DNA from 4 places in the Streptomyces sp. A0592 genome. Region 1 is predicted to be linked to each of the others. Evidence: riboswitches for the same ligand, from Rfam matches in the RefSeq annotation. Region 1 holds a riboswitch; each other region holds the start of a gene.
What was found. A riboswitch is a leader RNA that binds a small molecule or an ion and turns the genes downstream of it on or off. The one in region 1 is predicted to bind cobalamin.

Region 1 (5,366 bases):
GCGGGCGGCATGCCGCCGACCCCGCGCCGGCACGGCCCGCGGTCGGAAGCCTGGCGCCGCGGGCGCCTCGCCCACTGAGCCCCGCCGACGCCCTCCCGCAGGCGTCCTCACCGCCCCGGAACGCGAAGAGCCGGGACGCGATCACCTCGCGTCCCGGCTCTCGGTGCACCCGGGGGTGCGCGGTCGGACCGGCGGTCGGACCAGCGGTCGGACCAGCGGTCGGACTAGAAGTCCTCGTCCAGGTCGACCGTGCCCTCGACCGCGACCTGGTAGGCCGACGGCCGGCGCTCGAAGAAGTTCGTCAGCTCCTGGACACCCTGCAGCTCCATGAAGGAGAACGGGTTCTGCGAGCCGTACACCGGCGCGAAGCCGAGACGGACCAGGCGCTGGTCCGCGACGCACTCCAGGTACTCGCGCATCGACTCGGTGTTCATGCCCGGCAGGCCGTCGCCGCACAGGTCGCGGCCGAACTGCAGCTCCGCCTCCACGGCCTCCTTCAGCATGTCGACGACCTGCTGCTGGAGGGCGTCGTCGAAGAGCTCGGGCTCCTCCTTGCGGACCGTGTCCACGACCTCGAAGGCGAAGTTCATGTGCATGGTCTCGTCACGGAACACCCAGTTGGTGCCGGTGGCCAGGCCGTGCAGCAGACCGCGCGAGCGGAACCAGTACACATACGCGAAGGCGCCGTAGAAGAACAGACCCTCGATGCACGCCGCGAAGCAGATCAGGTTCAGCAGGAAGCGGCGGCGGTCGGCGGCCGTCTCCAGGCGCTCGATCTTCTCGACCGAGTCCATCCACTTGAAGCAGAACTGCGCCTTCTCGCGGATGGAGGGGATCTCCTCGACCGCGTCGAAGGCGGCCGCGCGGTCGTCCGGGTCGGGCAGGTAGGTGTCGAGCAGCGTCAGGTAGAACTGGACGTGCACGGCCTCCTCGAACAGCTGGCGCGACAGGTACAGGCGCGCCTCCGGGGAGTTGATGTGCTTGTAGAGCGTCAGCACCAGGTTGTTCGAGACGATCGAGTCGCCGGTCGCGAAGAACGCGACCAGACGGCCGATCATGTGCTGCTCGGCGGGCGTCAGCTTCGCGAGGTCCGCGACGTCCGAGTGGAGGTCGACCTCCTCCACCGTCCACGTGTTCTTGATCGCGTCCCGGTAGCGCTCGTAGAAGTCCGGGTAGCGCATCGGGCGGAGCGTGAGCTCGAAGCCCGGGTCCAGGAGGTTCTTGTTGTCGGTGGAGCTCATTACTGGCAGGCCTCGCAGGACTCGGGGTTCTCAAGGGAGCAGGCCAGGGCATCGGCGTCGACGGCCTGCGGGAGCGCCACCGGAGCGGCGGTGGCGGCCTGCGCGGCGCGGGCGATCTTCGTCGCCGGGCGTGAACGCAGGTAGTACGTGGTCTTCAGGCCCTGCTTCCAGGCGTACGCGTACATCGAGCTGAGCTTGCCGATGGTGGGCGTCTCCAGGAACAGGTTCAGCGACTGCGACTGGTCCAGGAACGGCGTACGGGCCGCCGCCATGTCGATCAGGCCGCGCTGCGGGATCTCCCACGCCGTGCGGTACAGCTCGCGGACCTCGGCCGGGATCCAGCCGAAGCCCTGGACCGAGCCGGAGGAGTCGCGCAGCGCCTCACGGGTCTGGGCGTCCCACACGCCGAGCTGCTTGAGCTCCTCCACCAGGTAGCCGTTCACCTGGAGGAACTCGCCCGACAGAGTCTCGCGCTTGAACAGGTTGGAGACCTGCGGCTCGATGCACTCGTACACGCCGGCGATCGAGGCGATGGTCGCCGTCGGGGCGATGGCGAGGAGCAGGGAGTTGCGCATGCCGGTCTCGGCGACGCGGGCGCGCAGCGCGTCCCAGCGCTCCGGCCAGTTCAGCTCGACGTCGTAGTGGTCCGGGTGCAGGACGCCGCGCGCGGTGCGGGTCTGCTCCCAGGCCGGCAGCGTGCCGCTGCGCTCGGCGAGGTCGCAGGAGGCCTCGTAGGCGGCCAGCATGATGCGCTCGGAGAGCTTGGTGGACAGGGCCTTCGCCTCGGGGGAGTCGAAGGGCAGCTTCAGCTTGAAGAAGACGTCCTGGAGGCCCATCGCGCCCAGGCCCACCGGGCGCCAGCGGGAGTTGGAGCGGCCGGCCTGCTCGGTCGGGTAGAAGTTGATGTCCACCACGCGGTCGAGGAAGGTCACGGCGGTGCGGACGGTCTCGTCCATCCGCTCCCAGTCGATCTCGCCGTCCACGACGAAGGCGCCCAGGTTCACCGAGCCCAGGTTGCAGACGGCCGTCTCGCCGTCGTTGGTGACCTCGATGATCTCGGTGCACAGGTTCGAGGAGTGCACGACCGTGCCCGGCTCGGCGGTCTGGTTCGCCGTGCGGTTGGAGGCGTCCTTGAAGGTCATCCAGCCCTGGCCGGTCTGCGCGAGGGTGCGCATCATCCGGCCGTACAGGTCGCGGGCGGGCATGGTCTTGCGGGCCAGGCCGTCGGCCTCGGCCTTGCGGTAGGCGGCGTCGAAGTCGTCGCCCCACAGGTCGACCAGTTCGGGGACGTCGGCCGGGGAGAACAGCGACCACTCGGCGTCGGCGTTCACGCGGCGCATGAACTCGTCCGGCACCCAGTGGGCGAGGTTCAGGTTGTGGGTGCGGCGCTGGTCCTCGCCGGTGTTGTCGCGGAGCTCCAGGAACTCCTCGATGTCCGCGTGCCAGGTCTCCAGGTAGACCGCGGCGGCGCCCTTGCGGCGGCCGCCCTGGTTCACGGCGGCGACGGAGGCGTCGAGCGTCTTCAGGAACGGCACGATGCCGTTGGAGTGGCCGTTGGTGCCGCGGATCAGCGAACCGCGGGCGCGGATGCGGGAGTACGACAGGCCGATGCCGCCCGCGTGCTTCGACAGGCGCGCGACCTGGTGGTAGCGGTCGTAGATCGAGTCGAGCTCGTCCAGCGGGGAGTCCAGCAGGTAGCAGGAGGACATCTGCGGGTGCCGGGTGCCGGAGTTGAAGAGCGTGGGGGACGAGGGCAGGTAGTCGAGGCGGCTCATCAGCCGGTACAGCGAGGCCACTTCCTCGACGGCCTGGATGCTCTCGTCCGCGGCGAGGCCGCAGGCCACGCGCAGCATGAAGAACTGCGGGGTCTCGATGACCTGACGGGTGATCGGGTGGCGCAGCAGGTAGCGGCTGTGCAGGGTGCGCAGGCCGAAGAAGCCGAAGCGGTCGTCGGCGCCCTCGGCGAGGGTGTGCTCGACCAGCGCGTCCAGACGGCTCGCGTGCGTGCGCACGAATTCGGCGGTGCGGTCGGCGATGAGGCCCTCGCGGTGGCCGACCTCGACGGAGGCGGAGAACGAGGTGGAGCCCTGGCTCGCGGCCTCGTCGCGCACGGCCAGCGTCAGCAGGCGGGCGGCGAGCTTCGAGTACGCGGGGTCCTCGGAGATGAGCCCCGCGGCGGACTCCGTGGCCAGCCCGCGCAGTTCGGCCTCGTCGGCGGCGGAGCTGCGGCCGCGGAGCGCGGCGGCGGCGACGCGGCCGGGGTCGGTGTCGGGGAGGTCCGCCGTAAGTTCGGTGAGGGTACGCAGCAGCGTGGCCCCCGGGCCCTCGGTGTTGTCGCCAGAAACGGACTCGGCGCGCGGTGCGGAAGGCGCGATGGTCACGGCGGGAGCTCTCCCTCGCTCGGCCCGGTCATCGGCGGGCGGGCGCGGGCGCATGCGGGCGTGGCAGGAGGGCACACCGCACGGCGTCCACCGGCCCAACCGCGAGGCCCGGACGTGTCGGCACCCGGGTCGGTCGATCCGGGCGCGCTGCCGGCAGGTCATCGGACTTGGTGTCCGGATGTCGGACACTTCATACCGTTGCGGGACAGTTCCGGATTCCCACCGGATTCCCCTGCGGCGACAGCAGGCATGAGCATACATGTGGGGGCGCCCTTGTGCGGCAACCCCCACATGTAGTGTCGGCGTGGCTACAGCTTGAGTCGATACGTGAGGAGTGTCAGGCCCTCGATCGGCGCCCAGTCCCGCTCCGGAGTGCGTACGAAGCCCAGGCGCGCGTAGATCCGGTGGGCCCCGGCCATGCTGCGCTGGGTGGAGAGGACGACGCCCGTGACGCCCTCCACGGCCCGCGCCCGTTCGACGCACGCCCGCACCAGGGCCTCGCCGGCGCCCTGTCCGCGGGCCGCGTGGGCCACCGCCAGCATCCGGAACTCGGCCTCGTCCGGGCCCGCGATGTCGGCGAGCGGGCTGCCGGGTGCGGCGAAGGTCACCCCGCCGAGCACCTGCCCGTCGCGCTCGGCGACGAGCACCTTGGCCAGTGCGGCCCGCCCGGCCACGTCGCGCAGCACGTTCAGGTAGGCGTCGTCCTCGTTGAAGTCCAGGTGCCCGTCGGCGAGGTAGGCCTGCGCGGTGATCTCGCCCAGCGTCTCGTGGTCGGCGGGCACCGCCGTTCTGATCAGCATGTCCATGCGGTCGAGTGTGCAGGACGCCTCCCGGCGGGCGGCGCTATCGTCGGAGGCGGCACCGTCGAGGAAAAGGCCTTCGCGGGACAGGGCGAAGCGACTGGGTCGACCCCGCTCCGATCCTCATGGCCGTCGAGGTGACTTCGTGGGGCTCCGACACCGTCCGGCGGGATCACGTCGAAAAGCCCCGTGCCTATGCGGAGACCGGCATCCCCCTCTACCTGCTGATCGACCGGGCCAAGTGCGAGGTCTCCGTCTACAGCCAGCCCAACGGCCAGCGGTACGAGAGCATCCACATCGTGCCCTATGGGACGGACATCGCACTGCCCGACCCCGTCGGCATCACCCTGCCCACCGAGGTCCTCAAGGACTGGGTGCGCTGAGCAGCGCCGAAGGGCCCCGCCGCAGGACGCGGCGGGGCCCTTCGCGTGGGTCAGCAGCAGCGGAAGCCCTCGCGGGGGTCCGCCTCGCGGGCGTCCGTGCGGGCGCGTTCGAAGGCGCGGCGGGTGAGGACCTCCGCGTCCGGGTCGTGGGAGCGGGTGTGGGCGACGTACCGGTCGTAGGCGGCCTCCCCGGAGAACTCCCGTACGTAGAACCTGGCCCTGGCCAGCACGCTCCGTACGGTGCTCACCCCACCGGCTCCTTGACCTGGCCGCCGCCGGAATCGCGGTCGGCCGCGGCGGCGAACTCCGCCCGCTCCTCCGCGGTCGCGATCAGGCCCGCCGGGGCGACGATCTTCGACTCGGTCCACGGGACCTCGGAGAGCTTCGCCGACCCCGGGTCGCGGACGGCCTTGACGCAGGTGCGGAGCGCGTCCGCGAGGACCACGATGATCAGCACCGCGAAGAGGGCGCACAGCACGCCGTCCACCGTGGCGTTGGTGACGATCGTGTGCATGTCGTCCATGCTCTTGGCCGGGGCCAGGACCTTGTCGGCGTCGATGC
Region 2 (5,366 bases), on a different contig from region 1:
GGGCGTGAGCGCGTGCGGCGGTGCATGCCGGAAACTATTGGTCTGGACCAGAGTGGTCAAGGGGGCGGCCGAAACTCGGCCGTACCGCTCTGCGAGGGTGGTCCGATGCTGCTCGATCCTGAGAAGACCCTGTTCGTCCGAGGCGCCACCCCCGTGCTGCTGATGGCCGAAGCCCCCGTGCACGCCGCCCTGCCGGCGCTGACCGCGCAGGACGGGGCGGTGCCCCGGTGCGACGGCTGGAGCATCGTCCCCAAGCTCACGCTGTGCGTCGTGGACGGCCCCGGCGACGCCGGGCTCGTCGTTCCCGCGATGGTCGCGCCGGTGCTCGACGGGTCCGGCGGCGGCCTCCGGCCCGGCGACATGGCCGACTGGTGCGCGGACGCCGAACGGGCGGGCGGGGCCGTGGTCCTGTCCCTCGACGCACTGCCCGAGACGCTGGACTGGCCGCACCTCCTGAGCTCCGGAACCTCCCGCGGCGGCTTCCTCGAGGCCCTGGCCTGACCTGCGTCCGTCGCCCCGTTAGTGTGTGCGAGTGACGCTCACCGACGATCGACAGTTCCCCGCCGCGCTCGCCGCCGCCCTGGCGGTCCCCTTCGACTTCGCGGACGGCGACGGGGTCGACTTCGAGCCCTTCGAGTCCTTCCTGTCCGCCGAGGACACCGACGACTGGTTCAGGGCATGGACGGGGAACAACGACCTGGACGGCGGCGCCTTCCGCGTCTTCGGCCAGGACGGCTCCGGCGGGTACGCGGCGTTCTGGCTGGTCCGCCCGGGCCGGCCGCTCGCCGAACAGCCCGTGGTCTTCCTCGGCTCCGAGGGGGAGACGGGCGTCGTGGCGCGCGATCTGGGCGACTTCCTGTGGCTGCTGGCCGACGGCTGCGGCCCGTACGAGGCGGCCGCGCCGTACGGCGCCGACCGGACGTCGCGCCCGGACGAAGCTCTGACTGCGGTCGCCGACCGGTTCGCCCCGGACGCGCGGCGCACGGCCGGCGCGGTGGTCGAGCTGGCCGCCGAGGAGTTCCCCGGCTTCGACGACATGATCATGGAACTCTGCCGCTGATCCCGTTCCGCGACGCGACAGGAATTCACTGGATCGCCGGGCCCGGCCGTGCCATGGTTGGTCTCGCCGAAGGGGTGTAGCTCAGCTGGTCAGAGCAACGGTCTCCAAAACCGTAGGCCGCAGGTTCGAATCCTGCCGCCCCTGCCATGAGGGCCCCGCCGATCGTTCGGCGGGGCTCGGCCGCGTGTCCCGTGCTGCGGCCGGGCTCGGGGGGTGGCCGGTCGCCTACGGCGGCCATGTCGGTGACGTGCCGGCCTGCAAGGGCCTACGGGCAGGACTCGTCCGCCTTGGCGACCTTGAACGACAACGGTTGCCCCGTCAGCGCCGTCCCCGGCTTCGGATCCTGCGAGCACACCTTCCAGTTCGACTCCTGCAGCACCATGCGGCTCTGGACAGCGTCCTTCACCGTGATGCTCGCGTTGGACGGCAGCGCCCCGCGAACGGCCTTCATGCCCTGTCCGACGAAGTCAGGCATCGTGCTGCCCGCGGGCTTCGGGGCGGGCGCGTCGGCGGCCGGGCAGGACTCCTCCAGCTTCACGGCCCCGAAGTCCACGGTCGTGCCCGTGTCGACGTTCGCGCCGGCGGCCGGAGTCTGGGAACAGACCTTCCAGTTCCGGTCGAGGGCTTGGAGCCGGTCGCGGCCGAGCGCGTCGTGGGACTTCAGGACGGCGAACCCTGCCGCCTGTGCTTCGTCCTGAGCGGTCTGGAGGCCCTTGCCGACCATGTTCGGGAGGGCGGCCGTCTTCGCTGCAGCCGGGGCGCTGGAAGCCGGATCGGGGGCGGAGTTCGAGGCGGGCGTGCTGGGCGCAGCGGGCTTGCCGGTGTCGGTGCTCTGCGGATTGCAGGCGGTGAGGCCAAGGAGCAGAGCGGCCGCGGCGGCGAGAGCGGCGGTGTGGTGTGTGCGCATCGCGCCATCGTGTCCGATGTGTGGGAGGTGTGAGGTCTGTGTGACGCACCCGTGACATGTCAGCACCCCGCGCGATGGGGTGGCTCTCAGGAGCGTGTTGGTCACCCCTAAGATCCATGCTGGATACAACAAGTTGGGATTCCTCAGGAGGACGCGAACCATGCAGCCCCGTACGGCGACCCGTGCCGACATACCCGAACTGATCCGGCTCCGCGCGGTGGCGCTCGAAGCGCTCGGTGCCGATCCGGGAGCGGCGGACGCGCCCTGGCGGGACATCGCCCGCGGCTGGTTCGCCGACCGGGTCTCGGACAGCCGGCCGGACTGCACCTGCCTGGTTGTCGGCGGCGGGCCGGGCGAGCCCCTGCAGGCCGCCGGCATGGCGTGGGTGACGTACCATCTGCCCAGCCCCCTCCGGCCCGACGGGCGGCGCGGCTACATCGACGGCATGGTCACGGAGGCGGCGGCACGCGGGCAGGGCCACGCCGGACGGATCGTGGCCGGGCTGGTGGACTGGCTGAACGGACTCGGCGTCCACTTCGTCCAGTTGCACGCCAGCTCCGCGGGCGCATCCGTGTACCGCGCCGCCGGCTTCGCCGCCGCCCAGTACCCCGGGATGGACCTGATCACCGCCCCGGAGCCCGCCCCTCGGCCGTGACGGGGGCCCCACCCCATCCCACGTGCGCGTTCTGGCAGACTGGGGCGCACAACCAGGCGGTGCAGGACAGGAAACCGGTGCGATTCCGGTGCGGTCCCGCCACTGTGACCGGCCGTCCCCACGGGGGACGCCGGGAGTCAGACACTGACGCACCGCCTCTGTTCCTTCACGTCGACCAGGGGACGCGGATCCCCCGGAGAGGCCCCGCCATGTCGCGTTCCCGCGCCGCCCTGCGCGCGTTCACCCCCGTCGCCCTCCTGATGTCCCTCACCGCCTGCGCCGGTTCATCCGGCGCCGGGCAGGACGGGGCCGCGAGTGACACCGCCGCCGCGCCCGGCTTCCCGTACACCCTCACCAACTGCGGCGTGAGCAGCACCTACCAGGCCCCGCCCCGGCGGGCGGTCACCATGAACCAGCACGCCACCGAGCTCATGCTCGCCCTCGGCCTGGGCGACCGGATCACCGGCACCGCCTACCTCGACGATGCCGTGCTGCCGGCCTACAAGCCCGCCTACGACAAGATCAAGGTGCTGGCCGAGGAGTACCCCTCCAAGGAGATCCTGCTCGGCGCCGACCCGGACTTCGTCTACGGCGGCTACGCCAGCGCCTTCGACAAGGCGCAGGGCCGCGACCGCGAGGGCCTGGCCGAGTCCGGCATCAACTCCCGCCTCAACGTGGAGTACTGCACCGAGGGGAAGGTCGGCCTCGACCAGCTCAAGACCGAGATCACCGAGGTCGCGCGCACCTTCGGCGTACCCGACCGCGGCGCGAAGCTCATCGAGGACGAGCAGCGCCGCATCGACGCCGTGAGCGCCCGCGTCAAGGACCGGCCCCGGCCGACCGTCTTCGCCTACGACTCCGGCGAGGCCACCGCCTCCACCTCCGGAGGCAACGGCGTCGGCAACGAGATCATCTCCCTCGCCGGCGGCACCAACGTCTTCGCCGACCTGGGGGACACCTTCGGCGACGTCGCCTGGGAGAAGGTCATCGAGCGCAAGCCCGAGGTCGTCCTCATCTACGACTACGGCGGCACCACCGTCGAGGCCAAGAAGCAGCGCCTGCTGAACGACCCGGCGCTCGCCGAGGTGCCCGCCGTCAAGAACCGGCGGTTCGTCGTGCTCCCGCTCTCCTCGGCCGTCCTCGGCGTCCGCGTGGCGGACGCGGTGGAATCACTGGGAAGCCAGCTCCACCCGAACCCCGCGTGAGGCTCCGCACCGGCACGGTCCTCGCCGTCCTCACCGCCGCGCTCGCCGTCTCGGCGATCGCGGGCCTGGCGCTGGGACCCGTACGGATCGCCCCCGGCCGCGTCCTCGACATCGTCGTCGGCGGCCTGTCGGGGAACCGGCCCACCGGCGCCTTCGCCTCCATCGTGTGGGACGTGCGGATGCCGCGGATCCTCCTCGGCGCCGTCGTCGGAGCCGGGCTCGCCGTCGCGGGCACCGTGCTCCAGGCACTGGTACGCAACCAACTCGCCGACCCGTTCCTCCTCGGGGCCTCCTCCGGGGCTTCCGCCGGAGCCGTCCTCGTGATCGTCTTCGGCACGGCCGCGGCCGGATTCGCCATGGGCGTGCCGCTGGCCGCCTTCGTGGGGTCCATGGCCGCGCTCGTCGCCGTCTACGCGATGGCCCGGCGCGGCGGCACCATGACCACCGGCCGGCTGATCCTGGCCGGCGTGGCCGTCCAGTACATCCTGTCCGCCTTCACCAGCCTCGTCCTCGTCCTCGCCGCACACCCCGACCAGATCCGCTCCGTGCTGTTCTGGACCCTCGGCGGTCTCGGCGGGGCGCGCTGGGACGAACTGGCCCTGCCCGCGGTGGCGCTGCTCGTCGGCGGCGCCCTGCTCCTCACCCTCGCCCGCCCGCTCGACCTGCTCCTCACCGGGGAGGAGGGCGCACACACCCTGGGGTTGGACACCGGACGCTTCCGCGCCGCCGTGTTCGTCCTGACCTCCCTCGTCATCGGCGTGCTCGTCGCCTGCAGCGGGGCCATCGGCTTCGTCGGGCTGATGGTCCCGCACGCCGCCCGGATGGTCGTGGGCGCCGGACACCGGGCCCTGCTGCCCGTCGCCGCGCTGGGCGGGGCCGTGTTCCTGATCCTGGCCGACCTGATCGCCCGTACGGCCGCCGCCCCCGAGGAGATACCGGTGGGGGTGGTCACCGCGCTCGTCGGCGGGCCGTTCTTCCTCTGGATGCTGCGCCGCTCCAGCCGTACCGAAGGGGTGACCGGATGACGGAATGGACCGGACCGGCCCGGCCGGTGGACCTGGCCGTCGAGGGCGTGCGGTACGAGACCGACGGGCACACCCTCCTCCACGGAATCGACCTCACCGCCCGGCCCGGTGAAACGGTGGGGGTCGTCGGCCCCAACGGAAGCGGCAAGACCACCCTGCTGCGCTGCGTCTACGGAGCCCTGCGGGCGACCGCCGGCCGGGTCCTGCTGGACGGCGCGGACGCGGGCGAGCTCACCGTCAAGGAACGGGCGCGGCGCGTGGCGGTGGTGCCGCAGGACGCGAGCGGCACCTTCGGACTGACCGTCCGCGAGGTCGTCGCCATGGGCCGCAGCCCGCACAAGCGCTTCTGGGAACAGGACGGTCCGGACGACATGCGGCGCGTCGCCGACGCCCTGGAGACCGTGGGCGCGGGCCCCTTCGCGGCCCGCCGCTTCGACGAGCTGTCCGGGGGCGAACGGCAGCGCGTCCTGGTGGCCCGGGCGCTCGTCCAGGACCCGGGGCTGCTCGCACTCGA
Region 3 (5,366 bases), on a different contig from region 1:
GTAGACCTCCAGGAACTGGTTCTGTGCACCGTCGTACAGATCCAGCAGCAGCACGACCCGAAGTCGCGAGTCGTCGAAGGCGGACTGGGATATCCGTTCCGACAAGGTTGTCATCGTTCACACTCCTTCGAGACCACACGGTCGCCACGGGGCGGCGCCACCCGAACCGATCGTGGTCCGGTAGCCCCGTCGGCGCGAGAGGAGAGAACCAAGCGGGTGAACGGGCGAGGGAACCCCCCTCGTACAGGGCATGGAAGAGCCATGAAGGAAAACGTCGACCACCGCGTCCCGGTCCTCATCGTGGGCGGCTCGCTGGTGGGCCTGTGCACCTCGCTGTTCCTCGGCCGTCATGGCATCACGCACATGCTGGTCGAGAAGCACGCGGGAACCTCGCTGCACCCGCGTGGACGCGGTATCAACGTACGCACGATGGAGCTGTTCCGGGTCGCCGAGGTCGAGGACCGCATCCGCGAGGCCGCCTCGGTCCTGGCGGACAACCACGGCATCCTCCAGGGCGGCTCGCTGACCGGTGACGACCAGGAGTGGCTCTTCGAACAGATCGACCCGGGGGGCGCACTGGCGCGCTTCAGCCCCTCGACCTGGTGCCTGTGCAGCCAGAACGACATCGAGCCGGTCCTCATGTCCGTGACCCCCACGCTCGGGGCGGACCTGCGGTTCTCCACCGAACTGCTCTCCTTCGAACAGGACGAGAGCGGGGTCACCGCGATCGTCAAGAACCGCGAGACCGGGGAGCACAGCACGGTGCGCGCCGACTACCTGGTCGCCGCCGACGGGCCGCGCAGCCCCGTGCGCGAACAGCTCCGGATCGGCCAGAGCGGTCCCGGCGACCTGTTCCACAACGTGAGCATCACCTTCCGGTCCCGCATGCTCGCGGACGTGATCGGCGACCGGCGTTTCATCGTGTGCTACCTGACCAAGCCCGACGCCGACGGGGCCCTGCTGCCCGTCGACAACCGCGAGCGGTGGGTCTTCCACGCCCCGTGGCACCCCGACCGGGGCGAGACGCTGGAGGACTTCACCGACGAGCGCTGCGTCGAGCACATCCGGCGGGCCGTCGGCGCACCCGACCTGGACGTCGAGATCACCGGGAAGGCGCCGTGGCACGCGGCCGAACGCGTCGCCCAGCGGTACGTGGCGGGCCGCGTCTTCCTCGCCGGCGACTCCGCCCACGAGATGTCGCCGACGGGGGCGTTCGGCTCCAACACGGGTATCCAGGACGCGCACAACCTCGCCTGGAAGATCGCCGCTGTGCTGGACGGGGCCGCGGGTCCCGGGCTGCTGGAGACGTACGAGGCCGAGCGGCTGCCGGTGGCGCGGGCGACGAGCGAGCGGGCCTCGGCCCGTTCGGCCGAGCACAGCCACCCGGGGTACGAGCCGGAGCCCGAGACCGTCCCCGATTCCGTACCCGAGTCCGCTCCCGAGGCGCCCGCGCGCGGCGGCCGGCAGAACGGGGTCCTCTCCGTGGCCATGGGGTACCGGTACGCCCAGGGCGCGGTGGTGGGAGCCGACCCCGACCTGCCGGTCGTGCCCGAGCGGATGCGGCTGTGCGGGGACCCGGGCTCGCGCGCCCCGCACCTGTGGCTCCGCGACCCGGTGGAGGGGCGGCGCAGGTCCACGGTCGACCTCTACGAGCGGTCCTTCGTCCTGCTCAGCTCCGAGGGCACGCCGTGGAGCGGAGCGGCGGGACCGGTCGCCAAGCGCATGAACGTCCGTCTGGACGCCTACGCGATCGGCAGCGGCCCGGAGGCCGACCTGATCCCGGAGGACGGCGCCGACTGGGCCGAGGCGCACGGCACCACCCCGCGCGGAGCGGTCCTGGTCCGCCCGGACGGCTTCGTGGCCTGGCGCTCGGTGGAGGCGGTGGCGGACCCGGAATCGGTCCTCTACAAGGTCCTCACCACGGTGCTGGACCGCTACTGACGCCACCGGCCCGACACCCGGATACGCAGAGAAGGGCGCCCTCCCCGCGGATATCCGCGAGGAGGGCGCCCTTCTCCGTAGGGCTCAGGTCACCGGATCATCGTCGAACCGAGCTCGCCCGGCTTCTTCGGCACCCACGGCGCCACGGCGGTGGCCTCGGCGGGGTCAGGCTCCGCCATGCTCACCCGGAAGACGCCCTCGCCGTCCACGTTCGCGGGCAGGATGAAGATCTCCTTGATCTGACCGGTGCCGTGCAGGTAGAGCACGACGGTCTGGCGGTAGGAGCCCTCGTCGTAGAACTCCGCCGTGACCTTCCCGCCGGCGCCCTTGCGGAACGCGGCGATCCAGTTCTCCGCGGTCTTCTCGGTCGCACCCCTGTCCTTGGTGGGGTCGCCCAGGTCCGCCAGCTCGCCGACCCGGCCGTCGGCGATCCGCCACACCACCTGCTGGGTGATCCCCAACGTGCCCGTGGACGGGTGGCCGACGACGGAGAGCGGCGGGTGACTGCTGTAGTCCCCGAGGTACTCCGCCTCGGCGGCGTCGGGTTCCGACGAGCACCCGGTCAGCACACCGAGGGCCAGAGCGGCGACGAGGACACCCCGGGAGGCTCTTCCACGACGTCGTGCCGCGGGGAAACGCGCAGTCAATACTTCCTCCAGGTGCGAGGGGGGAAACCTAGCGCCCCGGCCCGGCATGACCCCCGGCGGTCTCATCCCGGTATCCGGATCCTGGACAACTCCGCCCGTTGCCGGGGAAGGGCATCTACTCTGGCCGGGCAGCTGGTTCGCCCCGTCCGCCAGGCGGGATGCGTCGTAAGAGGGAACCCGGTGGGAATCCGGGACTGCCCCGCAGCGGTGAGCGGGAACGACCGCCGTCATACGCACTGGGACCGGAACGAGGTCCTGGGAAGCGACGGCCAGTAGGTGCCCGCCGGGAGACCGGCAGGCGTGCCCGCGAGTCCGAAGACCTGCCCGTTGCCCGCGTGCGACCCGTCGTGCGCGGAAACCCCGGTGGCCTCGTGGGCGGGTCGGCGATACATCAGGCGGGCGACCGCGGACGCGTACGCACAGGTACGCACCCGCAACCGGTCGAGGTCCGTCCGATGCGTCATCCCTTCGCGCTCCCGACCCCCACCGGGTCCACAGGAGACAGCTCGCGAAGGAGAGTTCCGTGACCAGCAAGACCCCCGCCACCGTGTACGGCTACCCCCGTCAGGGGCAGAACCGGGAACTGAAGAAGGCCGTCGAGGGCTACTGGAAGGGCCGGGTCGGCGCCGACGCCCTCCGTGAGGCGGCCCGCGACCTGCGCCGGACCAACTGGCAGCAGCTGGCCGACGCCGGCATCACCGAGGTGCCCACCGGCGACTTCTCGTACTACGACCACGTGCTGGACACCAGCGTCATGGTCGGCGCCGTCCCCGCACGCCACCGCGCCGCCGTCGGCGCGGACGCCCTGGACGGCTACTTCGCCATGGCGCGCGGCACCCAGGAGGTGGCCCCGCTCGAGATGACCAAGTGGTTCGACACCAACTACCACTACCTGGTGCCGGAACTGGGCCCGGACACCGTCTTCACCGCCGACTCCTCCCAGCAGGTCGCCCAGTTCGAGGAGGCCCGCGCGCTCGGCCACACCGCCCGCCCGGTGCTCGTCGGGCCGGTGACCTACCTGCTGCTGGCCAAGCCCGCCCCCGGCGTGGCGGCCGGCTTCGACCCCCTCGCCCTCCTCGACCGCCTGCTCCCGGTGTACGCACGCGTCCTCGCCGACCTGCGTGCGGCCGGGGCCGAGTGGGTGCAACTGGACGAGCCCGCCCTGGTGCAGGACCGCACCCCCGCCGAGCTGAACGCCGCCGCCCGCGCCTACCGCGAGCTCGGCGCCGCGGCCGACCGGCCGAAGCTGCTCGTGGCCTCCTACTTCGACCGGCTCGGCGAGGCCCTGGCGTTGCTGGCCAAGGCCCCCGTGGACGGGCTCGCCCTGGACTTCACCGGCGCGGCCGCCGCGAACCTCGACGACCTCGCCGCCGTCGGCGGCCTGCCCGGCAAGCGCCTCGTCGCCGGCGTCGTCAACGGCCGCAACATCTGGATCAACGACTTCGAGAAGTCCCTCGCCACGCTCGGCACCCTCCTCGGCCTGGCCGGCACCGTCGACGTGGCCGCCTCCTGCTCGCTGCTCCACGTGCCGCTGGACGCCTCCGCCGAGCGGGACATCGACCCGCAGGTCAGGCGCTGGCTCGCCTTCGCCCGCCAGAAGACCGCCGAGATCGCCACGCTCGCCCGCGGGCTCGCCCGCGGCACGGACGCCATCGCGGCCGAACTCGCCGCCAACCGGGCCGACCTGGCCTCCCGGGCCAACTCCTCCGTCACCCGCGACCCCGCGGTCCGGGCCCGGACCGCGGCTGTCACCGACGCCGACGGCCGCCGCTCCCAGCCCTACGCGGAGCGGGCGACCGCCCAGCACGCCCGCCTCGGCCTGCCGCTGCTGCCCACGACGACCATCGGATCGTTCCCGCAGACCGCCGAACTGCGCACGGCACGCGCCGACCTGCGGGCCGGCCGCACCGACACCGCCGGCTACGAGGACCGCATCAGGGCGGAGATCCGGGAGGTGCTCGCCTTCCAGGAGAAGGCCGGCATCGACGTACTGGTGCACGGCGAGCCCGAACGCAACGACATGGTCCAGTACTTCGCCGAGCAGCTCACCGGCTACCTCGCCACGCAGCACGGCTGGGTCCAGTCCTACGGCACCCGCTACGTCCGTCCGCCCGTCCTCGCCGGCGACATCTCCCGCCCCGACCCGATGACCGTCCGCTGGACCGCGTACGCGCAGACGCAGACGACGAAGCCGGTCAAGGGCATGCTCACCGGGCCGGTCACCATGCTCGCCTGGTCCTTCGTCCGCGACGACCAGCCGCTCGCGGACACCGCACGGCAGGTCGCGCTGGCCCTGCGCGACGAGGTGAACGACCTGGAGGCCGCCGGGACCGCCGTCATCCAGGTGGACGAGCCCGCCCTGCGGGAGACCCTCCCGCTGCGAGCCGCCGACCACGCGGACTACCTCGCCTGGGCCACCGAGTCCTTCCGGCTCACCACCGCGGGCGTCCGGCCGGACACCCAGATCCACACGCACATGTGCTACGCGGAGTTCGGCGACATCGTCGAGGCCATCGGCGACCTCGACGCCGACGTCATCAGCCTGGAGGCCGCCCGGTCGCACATGCAGGTCGCCGACGAGCTGTCGGGTGCCGGCTATCCGCGCGAGGTCGGCCCGGGTGTCTGGGACATCCACTCGCCGCGGATCCCCTCCGTCGACGAGGCGTCGGCGCTGCTGCGCAAGGGCCTGGGGGCCATCCCCGCCGAACGGCTGTGGGTCAACCCCGACTGCGGCCTGAAGACCCGGGCCTGGCCCGAGACCCGGGCCTCGCTGGAGAA
Region 4 (5,366 bases), on a different contig from region 1:
GGCGACGGAATAGCCGGTGTCGGTGGCGAAGCGCTTGGCCATCGCGCAGAGCCGGGGTGCCAGCGGGTCGCCCCGGTCGAGGGCTTCGGCGGCCTGGCGGACCAGGGCGCGGGCGGCCGCGAGTTCGGTGGCCATGTCGGCGAGGCGGAACTGCAGTCCCTGGGCGTCGAGGAGCCTTGCGCCGAAGGCCTGCCGGTCGGCCAGGTGGGTGAGGCTGCGGTCGAGGGCGCTCTGCGCTCCGCCGAGGGAGCAGGCGGCGATGCCGAGCCGGCCGCCGTTGAGGCCGTTCATGGCGATGCGGAATCCGTCGCCCTCGGCGCCCAGCCGGCGGTCGGGCGGCAGGCGGACGCCGTCGAGGACGACCTGCCGGGTGGGCTGGGCGTTCCAGCCCATCTTGCGTTCGTTCGCCCCGAAGGAGAGGCCGGGGTCGTCGCGTTCGACGACGAAGGCGGAGATGCCGCCGGGGCCTTCCCCGCCGGTGCGGGCCATGACGATGTAGACGCCCGAGCTCCCCGCGCCGGAGACGAACTGCTTCACGCCGGTCAGCACGTAGCAGCCCCCGTCGCGGTCGGCCCGGGTGCGCAGGGCCGCCGCGTCGGAGCCGGCTCCCGGCTCGGTCAGGCAGTAGCTGCCCAGGGCCGCGGCCGAGCAGAGGTCCGGGAGCCAGCGGGCGCGCTGGCCGTCGTCGCCGTAGCGGTCGATCATCCAGGCGACCATGTTGTGGATGGAGAGGTAGCCGGCGATGGAGGGGCAGCCCGTGGCAAGGACCTCGAAGATCAGGGCTCCGTCGGTGCGCGTGAGTCCCGAACCTCCGTGTTCCTCGCGGACGTAGACGCCGCCGAGGCCGAGCTGCGCCGCGCGGCGCAGCACGTCGGTCGGGAAGTGCTTGTCGCGGTCCCAGTCGACGGCGTGCGGAGCCAGGTGTTCCTGCGCGAAGTCGAGGGTGACCTCGGCGAGGGCGAGCTGGTCCTTGGTGAGGGTGGTGGTCGTGGTCACGGTGCTCACCCCATCGTCGGGATCGTGAAGGACGCGCCTTCCTTGACCCCGGAGGGCCAGCGGGAGGTCACGGTCTTGGTGCGGGTGTAGAAGCGGATCGAGTCCGGGCCGTGCTGGTTCAGGTCCCCGAAACCGGACCGCTTCCAGCCGCCGAAGGTGTGGTAGGCGACGGGCACCGGGATGGGCACGTTGACGCCGACCATGCCGGTGTTCACGCGGCGGGTGAAGTCGCGGGCGGTGTCACCGTCCCGGGTGAAGATCGCGACTCCGTTGCCGTAGGGGTGCTCGCTGGGCAGGCGGAGGGCCTCCTCGTAGTCGGCGGCCCGTACGACGGACAGGACGGGGCCGAAGATCTCCTCCCGGTAGATGCGCATGGCGGGGCGCACGCGGTCGAAGAGGGAGGCGCCGGCGAAGAACCCGTTCTCGTGGCCGGGCAGGGTGAAGCGGCGTCCGTCGACGACGAGTTCGGCGCCCTCGCCCACCCCGATGTCCACGTAGCGGCGCACCCGGTCCAGGGCGTCGCGGCTGACCAGGGGCCCGAAGTCGGCGGCCGGGTCGTCGGAGCGGCCGATGCGGAGGGTGCCGAGCCGTTCCTTGAGGGCGGCGACGAGCGCGTCGGCCGTCTCCTCGCCCACGGGTACGGCGACGGAGATGGCCATGCAGCGCTCGCCGGCGGATCCGTAGCCGGCGCCGACGAGCGCGTCGACGGCCTGGTCGAGGTCCGCGTCCGGCATGACGATCATGTGGTTCTTCGCCCCGCCGAAGCACTGGGCGCGCTTGCCGTGCGCGGCCGCGGTGGCGTAGATGTGCGCGGCGATCGGGGTGGATCCGACGAAGCCGAGTGCCTGCACGCGGGGGTCTTCGAGGAGGACGTCGACGGCCGCCCCGGTGCCGTTGACGACGTTGAGCACACCGGGCGGCAGGCCCGCTTCCACGAACAGTTCGGCGAGGCGCAGCGGTACGGAGGGGTTGCGCTCCGAGGGCTTGAGGATGAAGGCGTTTCCACAGGCCAGGGCAGGTGCGGCCTGCCAGAGGGGAATCATTGCGGGGAAGTTGAAGGGGGTGATGCCCGCGACGACGCCCAGCGGGGCGCGCAGCGAGTGCACGTCGATCCCGGTGCCGGCGTTGTCGGTGAACTCGCCCTTGAGCAGGTGCGGGACGCCTGCGGCGAACTCGACGACCTCCAGGCCGCGCTGGAGGTCTCCGGCCGCGTCCGGGACGGTCTTGCCGTGCTCGGCGGAGAGCATCCGGGCGAGCTCGTCGCGCTCGTCCTCGACGAGTTGGAGGAAGCGCAGCAGGACCCGGGCGCGGCGCTGGGGGTTCCAGGCGGCCCATGTCGCCTGGGCTTCGGCGGCGTCGGTGACGGCCGTCCGTACTTCGTCGGGGTCGGCGAGCGGTACGCAGGCCTGTACCGCGCCGGTGTTGGGGTCGTACACGTCGGCGAAGATCCCGGAGGTGCCGGGGGTGCGCTTGCCGCCGATGAAATGCGTCAGTTCACGGACCATGGTTTCCTGCTCTCGTCAGGTGGGATCCGGGGATGGCACGGCGGACCGACGGCCGCACCCGGTGGGGTGCGCCGCTGGGGAACGCCGTGGGACAGGGCGGCGCGAGGCCGCCGAAGAGCCGACGGGCCGAAGGGCCCGTGAAGCGAGAACCAGGAAGGCCTGCGGATCAGGGTCGGAGCGCCCGGGTCATCCGGTGCCGTGGCGTTCGGCCACTGGTGACGACGCGGCCGACCGCGGCGGCGGGCCGTTCGGCCCCGGCCGTGATCTGCCGGGCACTCCTAGGTCGACGCGGGAATCACCGCGTGCTCCGCCGGATCACCAAGGCCATGGGTACGGACCGGTGCCATGCGTGTCTGCTCCATCCTCGTGGACAACACGGAACAACCCACGGCCGGTATCCTGACTCCCGGATCGACGCGCGCGCCCCGGCCTTCCCGATGGATTCCTCCGTCAGTGGCCTGTCCTGCTGAAGCGCGCACTCCCCGGTCACAGTGGCGGGACCGCGCCGGATTCGCACCGGCTTCCCTGCACCGCGGGTCTCTGCACTCCCGACGATATAGTTGGACGTCCTAGTAAGTCCACCCCTGCCGGGTGGCCGTGCCGGGAACCGGGCCGTCGCCGGTCGCGCCGTCGTTTACCGGCCGTACGCGTCCGCAGGGGGGCGCAGCGGCGGGCCGCGCGCTAACCTCCCGCCATGATTGACATGAACATGCAGCGCGCGGGCTTCCGCGGCCGCCCCGCCGGCGCGCTCCGACGAGGCCACGCCCGGCGGACCCTGGTCGGTCTCCTCCTGCTGGCACTGCTGGGCACGGTGACCACGGCGACGGCCTCGACCGCCCCGCCCGCCCCGCCCGCGGCGGCGGCCGCGTCCGGCGCACCGGCCGGCCTCGCGGCCGCCCGCTGGGGCGACCGGCGCCTGGACGAGGTCTCCTTCCTGACCACCCACAACGCCTTCACCAACTACGAGGACTCCCGCTGGAGTTCGGTGAACCAGTCCGAATCGGTGCGCGGCCAGCTCGAAGGCGGCGTGCGCGGCCTGAGCCTGGACACCCACTGGTACGAGCGCAGCACTTGGCTGTGCGTCATCAGCTTCGGGAGCGACTGCTATCCCAGCGACGTGTACCTGTGCCACGGCGAGTGCAAGACCTTCGCCGGTGCCACCTACGCCCTGCCGCGCCAGTCCTTCCACGGCACGATGCAGACTGTGGTGGACTTCCTCGCCGCCCACCCCCAGGAGGTCGTGACCGTCTTCCTGGAGGACTACGTGAGCGCCGACCAGCTGCGGCAGTCCCTCGGCCGGGTCCGGGGGCTGTCCGACATGGTGTTCCGGCCCGACGAGTGGGGCGTGCGGCAGAACGGGTGGCCGAAGGTCGCCGACCTCGTCACCTCCGGCAAGCGGCTGCTGATCTTCTCCGACCGGTCCGACCGCGAGAACCTGGGCGTCATGTACGACCGGGCGTGGACCGTGAGCAACTTCTGGAGCCTCGGAGACCTGGGCAACGACCTCACGTGCGTCAGCCGCTGGTCCGACCTGCCCCTGGACCGGCAGGAGCCCGGCTTCCGTCGCCTGTTCACGATGAGCCACCACCGCAACGTGCCCACCGTGCTGACGGCGGCCCTGGACAACGGCGCGAAGCTGCGCAGCCGCATCGCCGAGCAGTGCCGGCCCGCGGCCGGGGGCCGCGACCCGAACTTCGTCTCGGTCGACTTCCACCGCCTGTCGGACGGCAGCGGCCACACCCCCGCCTCGATCGTCGCCGAGCTCAACGCCGGTCCGTAGAACGGGGCGTGCGCCCTACCGGGCACGGCCGGGTTCGGGCAGGATGACCCGGCGCACCGGAGGGCGCTCACGGCGGCGCCCGCCCGGCCCGACCGTGATCCGGAGGTCCCCTTTGACGTGGCACGACGACCAGGCACGGCGCGACGAGCTCTACCGCGACCCGTACCCGCTGTACGACCGCGCCCGCCGGGCCGAGGGGCTGACGTACGTGCCCGAGTTCGACGCGTGGCTGGTCGCGCGCGACCGCGAGGTACGGGAAGTGCTCCTGCGGGCGGAGGACTTCTCCTCCGCGAACTCCCTGCTGCCGGACGTCCCGCTCTCGGAGGCGGCGCTCGGCGTCCTGCCGCGCGGGTTCGGGCCCCGGCCCACGGTCGTGTCCTCGGACGGCGCCGCCCACCGCCGGCACCGGGCCCCGCTGAACCGGGGCCTGTCGGCCGCGCGGGTGGCCGCGCTGGTCCCGTACGCGCGCACGTGCGCCGCGGAGCTGGTGGACGGCTTCGCGGCGGACGGGTCCGCGGAACTGGTGCAGGCGTACGCACAGCGGCTGCCGGGGATCGTGGTCGGGCGGCTGATCGGGCTGGACCCCGCCGATGTGCCCGCGGCCGTGCACGGCGGCTACCGGGCCGAGGAACTGCTGTTCCGGCCGCTGCCGCCGGAGGGCCAGGCGGCCGCAGCCGAGGACGTGGTCGCGCTCCAGCACCTGCTGGACGGGTACGTGCGCGACCGGCGCGCCCACCCCCGGGACGACCTGTGCTCGGTCATGGTGGCCGCCCTCGCCCCCGGTACGGGCGAACTCACCCTGGAGCAGCGCCACGAGCTGGTGACGAGCCTGCAGAACCTTCTGATCGCCGGATTCCTCACCACCGGCGCCCTCATCGCCACCACCCTGCTGCACCTGCTCGACGACGACCGGCGGCAGTGGCGGATGCTCTGCGCCGATCCCTCGCTGATCCCGGCGGCAGTGGAGGAGGCCGCCCGCCACGACACCGCCATCCAGGCCTTCCGGCGGACCACCACCCGCCCGGTGGCCCTGGGCGGTACGGAACTGCCCGCCGGGGCCGCCGTCCTGGTGGCGTACGGTGCGG

Region 2: it holds a riboswitch for cobalamin, as region 1 does, so the genes downstream of both, E6U81_RS01585 (ABC transporter substrate-binding protein) here and E6U81_RS28435 (ribonucleoside-diphosphate reductase subunit alpha) in region 1, are expected to answer to the same signal.
Region 3: it holds a riboswitch for cobalamin, as region 1 does, so the genes downstream of both, metE (5-methyltetrahydropteroyltriglutamate--homocysteine S-methyltransferase) here and E6U81_RS28435 (ribonucleoside-diphosphate reductase subunit alpha) in region 1, are expected to answer to the same signal.
Region 4: it holds a riboswitch for cobalamin, as region 1 does, so the genes downstream of both, E6U81_RS00570 (CoA-acylating methylmalonate-semialdehyde dehydrogenase) here and E6U81_RS28435 (ribonucleoside-diphosphate reductase subunit alpha) in region 1, are expected to answer to the same signal.

What each region holds. Positions count from the first base shown of each region.
Region 1 is NZ_SSBM01000025.1:60,636-66,001, forward strand. Features, by position in the region: gene E6U81_RS28425 (hypothetical protein) at 1-78, shown strand, start outside; gene E6U81_RS28430 (ribonucleotide-diphosphate reductase subunit beta) at 225-1,241, opposite strand; gene E6U81_RS28435 (ribonucleoside-diphosphate reductase subunit alpha) at 1,241-3,622, opposite strand; cobalamin riboswitch at 3,757-3,886, opposite strand; gene E6U81_RS28440 (GNAT family N-acetyltransferase) at 3,931-4,428, opposite strand; gene E6U81_RS28445 (Uma2 family endonuclease) at 4,548-4,805, shown strand; gene E6U81_RS28450 (YbdD/YjiX family protein) at 4,856-5,053, opposite strand; gene E6U81_RS28455 (carbon starvation CstA family protein) at 5,050-5,366, opposite strand, start outside.
Region 2 is NZ_SSBM01000001.1:321,338-326,703, forward strand. Features, by position in the region: gene E6U81_RS01560 (hypothetical protein) at 106-501, shown strand; gene E6U81_RS01565 (SMI1/KNR4 family protein) at 533-1,060, shown strand; tRNA gene E6U81_RS01570 (tRNA-Trp) at 1,131-1,207, shown strand; gene E6U81_RS01575 (PASTA domain-containing protein) at 1,326-1,967, opposite strand; gene E6U81_RS01580 (GNAT family N-acetyltransferase) at 2,128-2,622, shown strand; cobalamin riboswitch at 2,650-2,790, shown strand; gene E6U81_RS01585 (ABC transporter substrate-binding protein) at 2,832-3,827, shown strand; gene E6U81_RS01590 (iron ABC transporter permease) at 3,824-4,852, shown strand; gene E6U81_RS01595 (ABC transporter ATP-binding protein) at 4,849-5,366, shown strand, end outside.
Region 3 is NZ_SSBM01000034.1:9,681-15,046, reverse strand. Features, by position in the region: gene E6U81_RS31925 (SchA/CurD-like domain-containing protein) at 1-114, opposite strand, end outside; gene E6U81_RS31920 (FAD-dependent monooxygenase) at 262-1,941, shown strand; gene E6U81_RS31915 (hypothetical protein) at 2,031-2,588, opposite strand; cobalamin riboswitch at 2,705-2,931, shown strand; gene metE (5-methyltetrahydropteroyltriglutamate--homocysteine S-methyltransferase) at 3,112-5,366, shown strand, end outside.
Region 4 is NZ_SSBM01000001.1:123,254-128,619, reverse strand. Features, by position in the region: gene E6U81_RS00575 (acyl-CoA dehydrogenase family protein) at 1-996, opposite strand, end outside; gene E6U81_RS00570 (CoA-acylating methylmalonate-semialdehyde dehydrogenase) at 1,002-2,501, opposite strand; cobalamin riboswitch at 2,873-3,073, opposite strand; gene E6U81_RS00565 (PI-PLC domain-containing protein) at 3,196-4,281, shown strand; gene E6U81_RS00560 (cytochrome P450) at 4,394-5,366, shown strand, end outside.